Regions from separate parts of the Arthrobacter sp. KN11-1C genome, predicted to be linked through region 2. Evidence: predicted binding sites of a transcription regulator. Region 2 holds the regulator's gene; each other region holds the start of a gene.
The links. The regulator LexA, encoded in region 2, represses DNA repair genes until DNA is damaged. The targets are predictions, from matches to a motif close to TCGAACANNTGTTCGA.

Region 1 (3,274 bases), 290 kb from region 2:
GGAGCACCAGCCGCCGGCTTGGCCGGGCAGTTCCTTGCGGCGAAGGATGCTGCTCACCGCGACGGCTTTCGCCGTTGCCCTGACCGCTGTGGTGATCGCCGCAGGGTTCGGACTCGGCGTAGCACTGGCACCCTTCACAGCCGGGTCCGTCCGAACAGGCGCCGCCGTGACCAGCCAGCAGCCCCACACTGACAAGAACCACGACTACTGCACACTCGGCGTCGCCTACACCTTGGGCGGTCAACAGCGGCACGCCACCGTCGAATCCGGCCAAGCCTGCAAGGCATCCCTCCAACCCGGCACGCAGGTCCAGATCGCGCTCAACCCCGACAACCCAGGTGACATCGCCGTCCTCGGGTACGGGTATCCCCGGGAGAACGCATGGAAGGGCATAGCCATCATCGCCCCCATCATGGCCGTGATGCTGGGCCTGTTCCTCCTGTTTTGGGCATTTTCCTATCGCAGCACAAAGCGACTGTTCTCTCAGGAGACGCGATGGCACAACATAATCGCCACGGTCCGGGGCCGGACCCAGTCCAAGAGCGGCACAACCCTGTACCTAGAAGCCCAGGACACCACGGGGAATGACCGCATCTTCACCATGCTCTTCAATGACAGAGGTCCACGGCCGAAGCCAAAGCCCGGCGACATCCTCGACTTTGCCCTCCTCGCCGACGGAACGGCACACGCCGCAGTCTCCATCAAAAGCGAGAACCGGCTCCACCTCGTAAGCTTCTCGGTTCCCAACGACTTTCAACTACGCGCCCTCGGCCTATAAGGCCCAGTCCTGCGCACCCTCATTGGCAGCGCCGCCCCGTGACGTTTGCCACTTTACGACAGCTTCAGGAGCACAGGACATCCGAAGGATCGGACTGCATGAAAGCTGAGCACGGTGAATTAGATGCAATTCCGCTTATTAGACATGGTGGAGGCACCATGTGACGACTCCCCAGATCCGAAGATCGGAGAGTTCAGGGACGCGGATCGGCGGGTATTCCGGGTTGTCCGACTGCAGGACGATGCCGGCCCGGGTGATCCGGAGGCGTTTGATGGTGAGTTCGTCGTCGAGGATCGCGACCACCACTGAGCCGTCCTTTGGAGCGAGTGCCCTGTTGACGATGATCTCGTCACCGTCGCTGATGCCTGCCGGTTCCATGGAGTCTCCGGCCACGCGGACGACGAAGGTGCTGGTCTTGTCCTTGATCAGGTGCTCGTTCAGGTCGAGCTCCGAGGAAAAGTAGTCCTGGCTCGGCGAAGGGTAGCCCGCAGGGACCGCCACCGGAGCCACCGGGATGTGCCCGGGCTCGGCCCCCGCTTTTATCATGCGAGGGTCTAGGGCAAGAGACATGACACACCTTTATTCGAATATATGTTCTATTCAAATGGTAGCCCCAGGCCCGGACATTGACGCGAATCAACCCTGTTGCATCTAATGCGGGATGTGGACCTGGGCGCGCCCTCCACGTTCCTGTTTTGGAGATTCGATGGCACCGAGGCTGATAACTGGCCCGATACCGTAGCGCGCCCGGGTAGGCGGGCCCCAATCGGAGACCGGGCCGTGCAATCGTGCTTCGACATCCTCGAAAGCATCGGGAGGAATGTCTTCGAGCCCAAGCACCGCCGCCGAAGCCATCCGCGAGATCGTCCTGGGCCACGGCGGATCAACGAGTGCAGACACCCGCCCCGCACTCTCGGTGCCGCCCGACTAGTAACTCATCTCACTCCCCTGCGCCGCCCCAAAAGGGGGCACCACCACCGGGCTCTTAGTCGCAATGTTGTACACGGGCGAGGAGGCCTCCGCTGAAGCCGCCGCCTCTAGACCGGACCCAATGCCAGCATCCGGCGCAGCAACGGCAGCATGCGCCGATCGCTGGTAGACGGCGGTACCGAAGCGCAGATCCGGCCCAATCGTGTCGGCGACTATGCGGCGGGCTTCTCGCTTCTCACCGTCCTTCTCGTAGGAGCGGAATTCGAGCTCGCCCGCCACAGTAACCGGATCGCCCTTTTTCAGTGAGTTCGATGCATTCTCAGCTAGAGCCCGGAAGGCCGAGACGTTGTGGAAGACGGGTTCGCCGTCCTGCCAGGTCCCGTCCGTTCCCTGGATTCGCTGGTTTACAGCGACGCGCAGCTTGGCGTGGGCCACTCCGGACTCGCCGTAGGTGAGCTCTGGGTTGGCGACGAGGTTGCCGGCGATGCTGATCGGGATTTTGGTGCTCATTGTTCTTTTCCTTTCCAGTCCCAGCAGGACTCTCCCGCCGGACAGATAGTTTGAGTCAGACTCCAGGGCCCGCGATTGTGGGCCCGTCTATCGACGCGGCGGGCCGTCCCACGCCGACGTAGGACACCGTCTGGTTGAGCCGAGGATCGGCGTCGACGGAGGGAACCTTGCCCCCGAAGCCAGGTGGATGAGTGACTTCGAGGATCCCCTTCGATGCTGCCGTCACTCGCCCGAGGACGGACTTCGCAATATCAACCCGGGAGGCAGGAAGTTTGCGGTGATCCGCCCCCTCCGCCAAAACACCACCTTCCGTCTCGATGACAGCGTCTGCCCATCCGGCAAGGTAGGAGGCCGATTGTGGTCCGCGGTCGATCCCGTGGGCCCGCAGCACGGTGTAGGCGACAGACTCGGCCTCGACTTCGGCAAGCCCGCGGTGGTCTGCACTGCTGCCGTAAAGCCGCCCGACGGCGTCGTCCGGGCCATGCAGCAGTACATGCCCAAGCTCGTGGGCGAGTACCGCGGTGCGCTCCTCGGTGCTCAGCCACGCTCCCACTTGGACGCGGTGCTTGGCGAAATCCGTGTAGCCGCTGGTGAGTCCGTATTGGGCGGCGTCGACGTGGACTTCGAAACCGTGCCGGTGAGCGACCTCCGTCAACAATCCGAAAAGCTGTGAGGCGTCGACGCCAGGCCCGGTGCCGTCTCGCGGCACGAGCAGCGGAGTCCCTTGGGTTTGCGAGACATCAAAGACTGCCTGTCCGCGCCACCCGGTGATGACCGTCTTCTTTCCATCGTCGACGGCGCCACGGGGAGCCTTCTCTCCGACGCGTATCCGCTGCCTGGTCCCATCCGGAAGCGTGAATTCCTGCATGCGTGCTGTGCGCGGCGCAATCACCCACAGGGCATGCTCACCCTTTAGCACAGCTCGGCCGTGGCGTTCCCATTCCCTGTACCCCGCGACGAGTGTGGGCTCTTCGGTACCGCGCTGGGCCATCTGCATCATGAGGAGGGCCACGTTCCCGCCGGAGTATCGCCAAAGGGTGGCCGAAGCGTCCAGCA
Region 2 (3,274 bases):
GGCGGTTTCCCGAGCGAGGAGCCTGCTGAGGGGCAGTTGTTCTCCCTCGGCGAGGACACCAGTGTTCCGCATCTCGCGGCAGCCATCGGCGGCCCCGCATCGCAGCTTGGCAAGGAAGTCCTGCGGCTCCGGGAGTGGGCCGGGAAGACCACCACAGGGGACCGGGACGAACTCATGCCGGGCGTAACGGACCGGGCCTGGCGCCAGGTTTCCGTGACCTCCATGGAGTGCCTCGGCGCGCAGAAGTGCCCGATGGCTGAGGAGTGCTTCAGCGAACTCGCGCGCCACCGGGCCGCGGAGTCCGACGTCGTAGTCACCAACCACGCGATGCTCGCCGTCAGCGCCTTCGAAGGCCTGGCCGTGCTGCCCGAATACGACGTCGTGGTGGTGGACGAGGCCCATGAGCTCCAGGACCGGGTGACCGGAGCCGTGTCCGGCCAGCTGTCGGTGGCGATGATCCATGCCGCGGCCTCGAGCGCCCGCAAACATACAGCCATCACCGTGGACGCGCTGAACGCTGCCGCCGACCGCCTGGAACTCGCGATCATCGGTGCGCCGTCCGGCCTCCTGCCCAACGGGCTCAATGACGAACAGCTTGATTGCGTGGACCAGCTCCGGGAAGCGTGCCGTGCGGCGCTTTCCGATTCGAAGGGGGATTCGTCCAACGCGGTCGACGGCGGACGCCAGCTAGCGCGCTCACGGCTCATGCTGATCCTCGAGTTGTGCGAACGGCTGCTCTCCGCCCGGGAAAACCGGGAAGTCGTGTGGCTGTCCCGGAACAGCACCTTCGATCCGCAGCAGGGCTACACGGCGCCCGACGAGGATTCGCCGGCGCTCATCAACATCGCGCCGCTCAGCGTTGCCGGACGCCTCCGGGAAGGTCTCTTCGCAGGCCATACCGTGGTACTGACCTCTGCCACCTTGGCCATTGGCTCTGCCTTCGAGGCCACTGCCGGCGGCCTTGGCCTGACTGGCCAAGGCGCCCCGAGCTGGACCGGCGTGGACGTCGGCTCGCCCTTCGACTATCCGAAGCAGGGCATGTTGTACGTCGCCAAGCACTTGCCCAAGCCGGGGCGCGGCACCTCGCCCGAGGCGCTCGACGAACTTGAAGAGCTCATCAAAGCGTCCCACGGCGGAGCCTTGTGCCTGTTTTCGTCCCGACGTGCAGCGGAGGACGCCGCGGAAGCGATGCGATCGCGCCTGGACGTGGACATCCTGTGCCAAGGCGAATCGACCATGGCCGCGTTGGTCAGGCAGTTTGCCGAAGAAGAGGACACGTGCCTGTTCGGCACCATGTCCCTTTGGCAGGGCGTCGACGTTCCTGGCGGTTCCTGCCGGCTGGTAGTCATCGACCGGATCCCGTTCCCTCGTCCGGACGATCCCCTGATGACGGCACGGTCCCGCGCGGTGGCCCAGTCCGGGGGCAACGGTTTCATGGCGGTGTCCGCAACGCACGCGGCCATCCGGCTGGCCCAAGGAGCCGGCCGCCTCATCCGTTCAACGGGGGACAAGGGCGTGGTGGCTGTACTGGATTCACGGCTTTCGACGGAACGCTACGGCAACTTCCTCCGGGCAGCGTTGCCGCCCTTCTGGCCCACGACGGACCGTTCAGTGGTACGCGGTGCGCTCGAGCGGCTCTACGCCGAGTCGGCCTGAGGGGACCGCATCTGCACGTGGCGGAGTGAGGCCGGCGAATCCGGCGTTTGTTTCCGATCCCGGAGCCTGTTGGCCCGGAGCTGAAAACAAGCCCCAGTCCCGGGAGCGGGTCCTCGGCTACCTCGTTTTGAAGTGCGCGTCCTAGAGTGAGCGCAGCACCGAGACGACCTTGCCCATGATGGTGGCATGGTCGCCCAGGATGGGTTCGTACTGCGTGTTCTGGGGGAGCAGCCATGTGTGGCCGTCGCGCTGACGGAAGGTCTTGACGGTGGCTTCGTCGTCCAGGAGCGCGGCCACGATGTCGCCGTTGAGCGCGTCGTTTTGACGCCGCACCACCACCCAGTCGCCATCGCAGATAGCGGCGTCGATCATGGAATCACCGGCGACCTTCAGCATGAAGAGCTCGCCATGGCCTACCAGCTGGCGGGGCAGCGGCAGGACGTCTTCAACGGTCTGGTCGGCCAGGATGGGTCCACCGGCAGCAATGCGCCCCACGAGGGGAACCATGGCCGTGTCGCTGGCACTCGCGAGCTCCGTGACGGCCAGGCCGCCCGCGCTGCGGAGTTTCGCCGGAGCTTCGACGCCGGGAATGACCGAACCGCCGTCCAAGGTCAATGGCATGAGGACTTCCATCGCCCGCGGGCGCTTGGGATCGCGACGCAGATAGCCGAGCTTCTCAAGTTGTGACAACTGGTGCGTGACACTGGACAGGCTGGCCAAGCCAACGGTGTCACCGATTTCGCGCATCGACGGCGGATAGCCATGATCGTTCACTGAACGCTGGATGGTCTCCAGGATTTTCTTCTGGCGGACGGTCAGGCTCTTGGGGGCCTTCTGCGGCTGCTGGCTCCGCGCTGAGGCCGACCCGCTGCCAGTGGCTTTCGCTGCCATGTTCGCCAACGCCCTTCCGTTCCGCCCGTCCGCCGCTGGGGCGCTTGCCGGGACTGTCGGCCTGAAATGTCAGACCCTCCTGTTGCACTGATTCAGTGCTCGTTCCTTCACTCAAACGTAGGGCAGGCACAGGCGTTTATCAAACATTTGTTCTAGCGAGTCTCGACATCGTTCGTTGATAAGTGCTAAAAATGTCATAGCAAGGTTCGAATATGTGTTCTATAAAAGTGCCGCGGGATCCGGGTGTTCGTTCGAATCGTTCGAAGACATGGACGATCAACCGCCTCGCAAGCACTGACTGAAGGCAAGAATTGGCAGCCGCACCCAGAGATTCCGGAATGCGGCATTGTTCAGAAGGGCTCAGCTCATGTCCGCAATCACCATCACCCACACGCCAGGCCGCAGTGCGGCACCGGGCCGGCTTCGCCTGACTCGCCGGGGGCGCATGATCTTCTTCGGCCTCCCGGCAATGCTCGCGGTTGCAGCGCTGCTCAGCCTGGCCGGATTCCTGAATTCACCGGCCAAGGCTGCTGATTCCGCCGCCGAGCTGCAGCCCACGTCCAGCACGAGCGTCACGGTCCAAACGGGCGAATCCTTGTGGGGGATTGCGGGGAAGGCAGCGCCTTCCCGGGATCCCCGCGATGTCGTTGCGGAGATTATCCAGCTGAACAACCTCCAGGACGGGCGCATCGTACCTGGCCAGCAGTTGTTCATTCCTGCCACCTGA
Region 3 (3,274 bases), 2.0 Mb from region 2:
CCCGGCCCCGGAGCCGCGGGCCGCGGAGCGGATGCCCATGTCCCGGATGAGCCGGGCGACCTCGGCCACGGTCAGGAAGTAAGACGCGAACCCGAGATCGGCGATCGTGTCCATCTCCAGCCGCAGCCGCGACTCCACCACCTCCAAAGCAGCGTGATCAGCGCCCGTGTAGAGGGTGTTGACCCCGGCCCGGGCGCGTTCCCACAGCACGGTGAGGGGGTCGCCGGTGATGCCGATGATGGAGGCTTCGGGCATGACCGGGACGCCCCAGCCGGCATCACTGACGGGGTCGATCCGGCACCGGTCCGCCAGAGCCTCGGTTTCGGACAGGAGGGCTTTGGCGGCTGCGGCGCCGGCCTGGCCGATCGCGGCGATCTCAAAGGCGAGGGCCTGCATCATTGGTCCGGGTTTGAGCCAGGCCTGGGCCGTGGGCTGGACCCCGGTTTCGTCCAGGCGCCGCAGCGCCCGTGCGGCATCCAGGATGTCCGCGGTGATCGCCTCGTCCGGGAGAACGTAGCGGACCGCGTTGCTCAGCACCGCCTTCACCTGGGCCCTGCCGGCGAGTCGGAGCATCCTTGTCGCGTGGGTGTGGCTGGACGGCAGCCCCGGCGCGGACAGGTGGGAGACGACCTCGACCCGCAACGCCTCCCTGGGCAGGACGGCGAGCCACTGGTCGACCAGGGCCATGCCGTCGCCGCGGGTCCCGACCTTGAGTCCGACGTCGGAGAGCGGCCCCAGAAGCACGGTCCCGACCGGGCCGGCATCGGTGAGGAGGTGCGCGGCGATCTCGGCCCGGGTCACGGCGACGGTCTTGCGGGCGTGGGCTGCCGAGACCAGCCGGCACAGGGCAGCGTAGCCGGCTCCCTGGTTGTGTCCGTGGGCCAGGACCACGACCCGCCCACCCACGCTCCCGGTGTCGTCGAGGACGGCGAGCTCCACGCCGAGGATCGGATCGATTCCGGCCGCGACGCAGGCACCGATGTGCTTGGGGATCCCGTAGAGGCCGTCACGGTCGGTCACGGCCAGGGCGTCCGCTCCGCCGGCCTTCGCCGCTGCCGCCAGGGTGTCCGGCCAGTCCACCCCGTAATGGGCGGAAAACGCCGATGCGGCGTGCAAATGAGTGAACATCGAGACTTCTAGCCCAGGATGCGGGCCAGCACCCAATCAGCATCGTCACGGACCAGCTCGAACACCCGCTCGGCCGAACGGCCGCGCCCGGCCGCGGTGATCCGCCAGGTCTCCGTCTCCAGCACCTGCGGGCCGATGCCCTTCTGAATGCGGGACTGCTCGACCCACCAAGGGCGCCTGGTGTAGAACCGCAGAGGTGTCTCGGTGCTCCGGTACTGCTGGTCCCGCCACGCAAACCCAAAGGGCCTGCCGTCCGGAGTCGTTCGCACTACCACAGGCTCATCAATCTCGAGCATTAGAACACACTTTCTAGTCAATAATCTCTTAATAGAATATGTATTCGATGCTAAGCGTCACCACCGACACTTGACTCGGGCCCGTCCGCCCATTCGACGTTGTTCGGATATATGGACTGTCCGGCCTGCCTTGGCCCTCGGATGGTCCGTGCCGAACGGCATGGGATAGCCCGACGCCTATAACTGCCGCGGCCCAAAGAGACGTTGCGGCGTCTGCGCTGACACGACTCCTACCGCCAGATTCGGAGATGACCAAGTGGCCGAAGATGCGGAGCGGACGGGTGGCTCAGGAACTCGGCAACAGTACAGATCCGGGCGAACCGCAAGTGGATGGCCGTCTGGTCGTGCTGCAAGAGTATGCTTGTGGATCGTGAACGATGCGGACTTTACCCTCTTTGACCTCGATATCCCTGACTCTTCAGCACCGGTGGAGAAGTACATAAGCGCCGATCAGATTCAGAGACTTCAGGCCGCCTTCAAGGAAGCCGGACTGACCAGCACTGAGGGACAGAAGGAGCTCGTTCGCACGTGTGTGGTCAGGCCGGTTGAATCCCTCTTCGACCTGCGGCCGAGTGACCTTCGGCCAATTTTTAATCGTATTTCCGAGCGCGCCTGGGAAAAGCCGAAGTCCATCGGTGGTAGCGCTTGGGACAACCGTGACGAAGAGACTTGGATAGACAAGCTCTAGCAGTACTGATGGGTTCTGAGACGGCCATTGCGGGAAAGGCCGCCGTCGCCACTTCTCTCCAGCGAATCGGCCCTCAGCTGAAGGGTGAATCCGGATTGGCCCAGCGGCTGCGATTTCATCAGTCTTGGTATCGTCTTGAGATTTTGGGTCAAGACGCATTCGGAGAAACGCCGCGGCCGCGCGAACGGCCGCTCGGCAGCATATTAACCGTCGATGCCGGCGCGCGCGGGATGAATTTCACTTCATCGGCGGCTCAAAAACTCTATGCCAGCCGAAGGCTAGATGGGTGGGGTCTTGATCCAATCCGCTGCACTCGATACCTAGTTTCGAGTCAAGCGTTGATGCTGAACGTGATGGGGCCCCTGGTTCAGGATTTCGCGTGGCTCACCCGAACACTTGGACGAGTGACTGGGCGATCTAAAGACTTCTTGGGCGTGAATGCTGTGAAGATCGAGTTTGCCCCAGCCAAGCGTTCGGAGTTCCTTGGAGATATGACTCGTGTTGATGCGTTCATTGTCGCCGAGACGCGAAGCGGGGCAGAAGGGATCGTGCTTGAGTTCAAGTACGCCGACAGGTTCAACAGCCGCCGTCTCGTCCTGTCCGGAAATCCAGCCTACGAGTCGCTAGACGAGGCCACAGGCCTATGGAAGAAGTGCGCCGCGGCGCTAGCAGATTCTGCCGTCAACCAACTCGTTCGTTGCCACGCTCTGGGAGCAGCAGTGATGTTCAATCTTCACGCGAGCATGCGCACGACGCTGTTGGCCATACATCACGATTACGACTCGGCCGCCATGATGAACGTCGAGAAGTATCGCAGTCACGTTTCCGAACCGGAGCGGGTTCGAGGACTCACCATTTCAGGATTTCTCGCTGCCATGGCAGCGGAAGCTTCGTCTGAAGTCGAGGTCGCGGAGGTGGACCGTCTCAGAATTAGGTATGTGGACTTGGCTGGTAGCGCTCGGTCTTGGCAGATGTTCCGGGGGGCGGCGTCACAGAGTCACTGACCGGCCGTTATTTGTCGCAGGTGCTCGAGACCGCTAAATGGTGGGCCCGGCTCAGCGAGTTTTTCTTGCGGTAAAGCCAACAGAGCGCGCAGCCAACCTTCCAAATGACTCTTGTTTCCTGGCAGAAACGGGATCGCCCCAATGCCTAGGGCATCAAG

Region 1: ACSBOX_RS12285 (LexA family protein) is a predicted target of LexA. The motif match lies at 1,362-1,377, and genes of this name have one in related genera.
Region 3: ACSBOX_RS04445 (DUF6504 family protein) is a predicted target of LexA. The motif match lies at 1,457-1,472, and genes of this name have one in related genera.

The regions. Positions count from the first base shown of each region.
Region 1 covers NZ_CP197467.1:2,620,638-2,623,911, forward strand. Annotated here, with positions in the region: gene ACSBOX_RS12280 (hypothetical protein) at 1-778, shown strand, start outside; gene ACSBOX_RS12285 (LexA family protein) at 917-1,324, opposite strand; gene ACSBOX_RS12290 (single-stranded DNA-binding protein) at 1,706-2,218, opposite strand; gene ACSBOX_RS12295 (ArdC-like ssDNA-binding domain-containing protein) at 2,274-3,274, opposite strand, start outside.
Region 2 covers NZ_CP197467.1:2,907,475-2,910,748, reverse strand. Annotated here, with positions in the region: gene ACSBOX_RS13605 (ATP-dependent DNA helicase) at 1-1,656, shown strand, start outside; gene lexA (transcriptional repressor LexA) at 1,798-2,547, opposite strand; gene ACSBOX_RS13595 (LysM peptidoglycan-binding domain-containing protein) at 2,915-3,274, shown strand.
Region 3 covers NZ_CP197467.1:943,399-946,672, forward strand. Annotated here, with positions in the region: gene ACSBOX_RS04440 (DNA polymerase III subunit alpha) at 1-1,128, opposite strand, end outside; gene ACSBOX_RS04445 (DUF6504 family protein) at 1,137-1,424, opposite strand; gene ACSBOX_RS04450 (hypothetical protein) at 1,795-2,112, shown strand; gene ACSBOX_RS04455 (PGN_0703 family putative restriction endonuclease) at 2,121-3,116, shown strand; gene ACSBOX_RS04460 (DUF2357 domain-containing protein) at 3,110-3,274, opposite strand, start outside.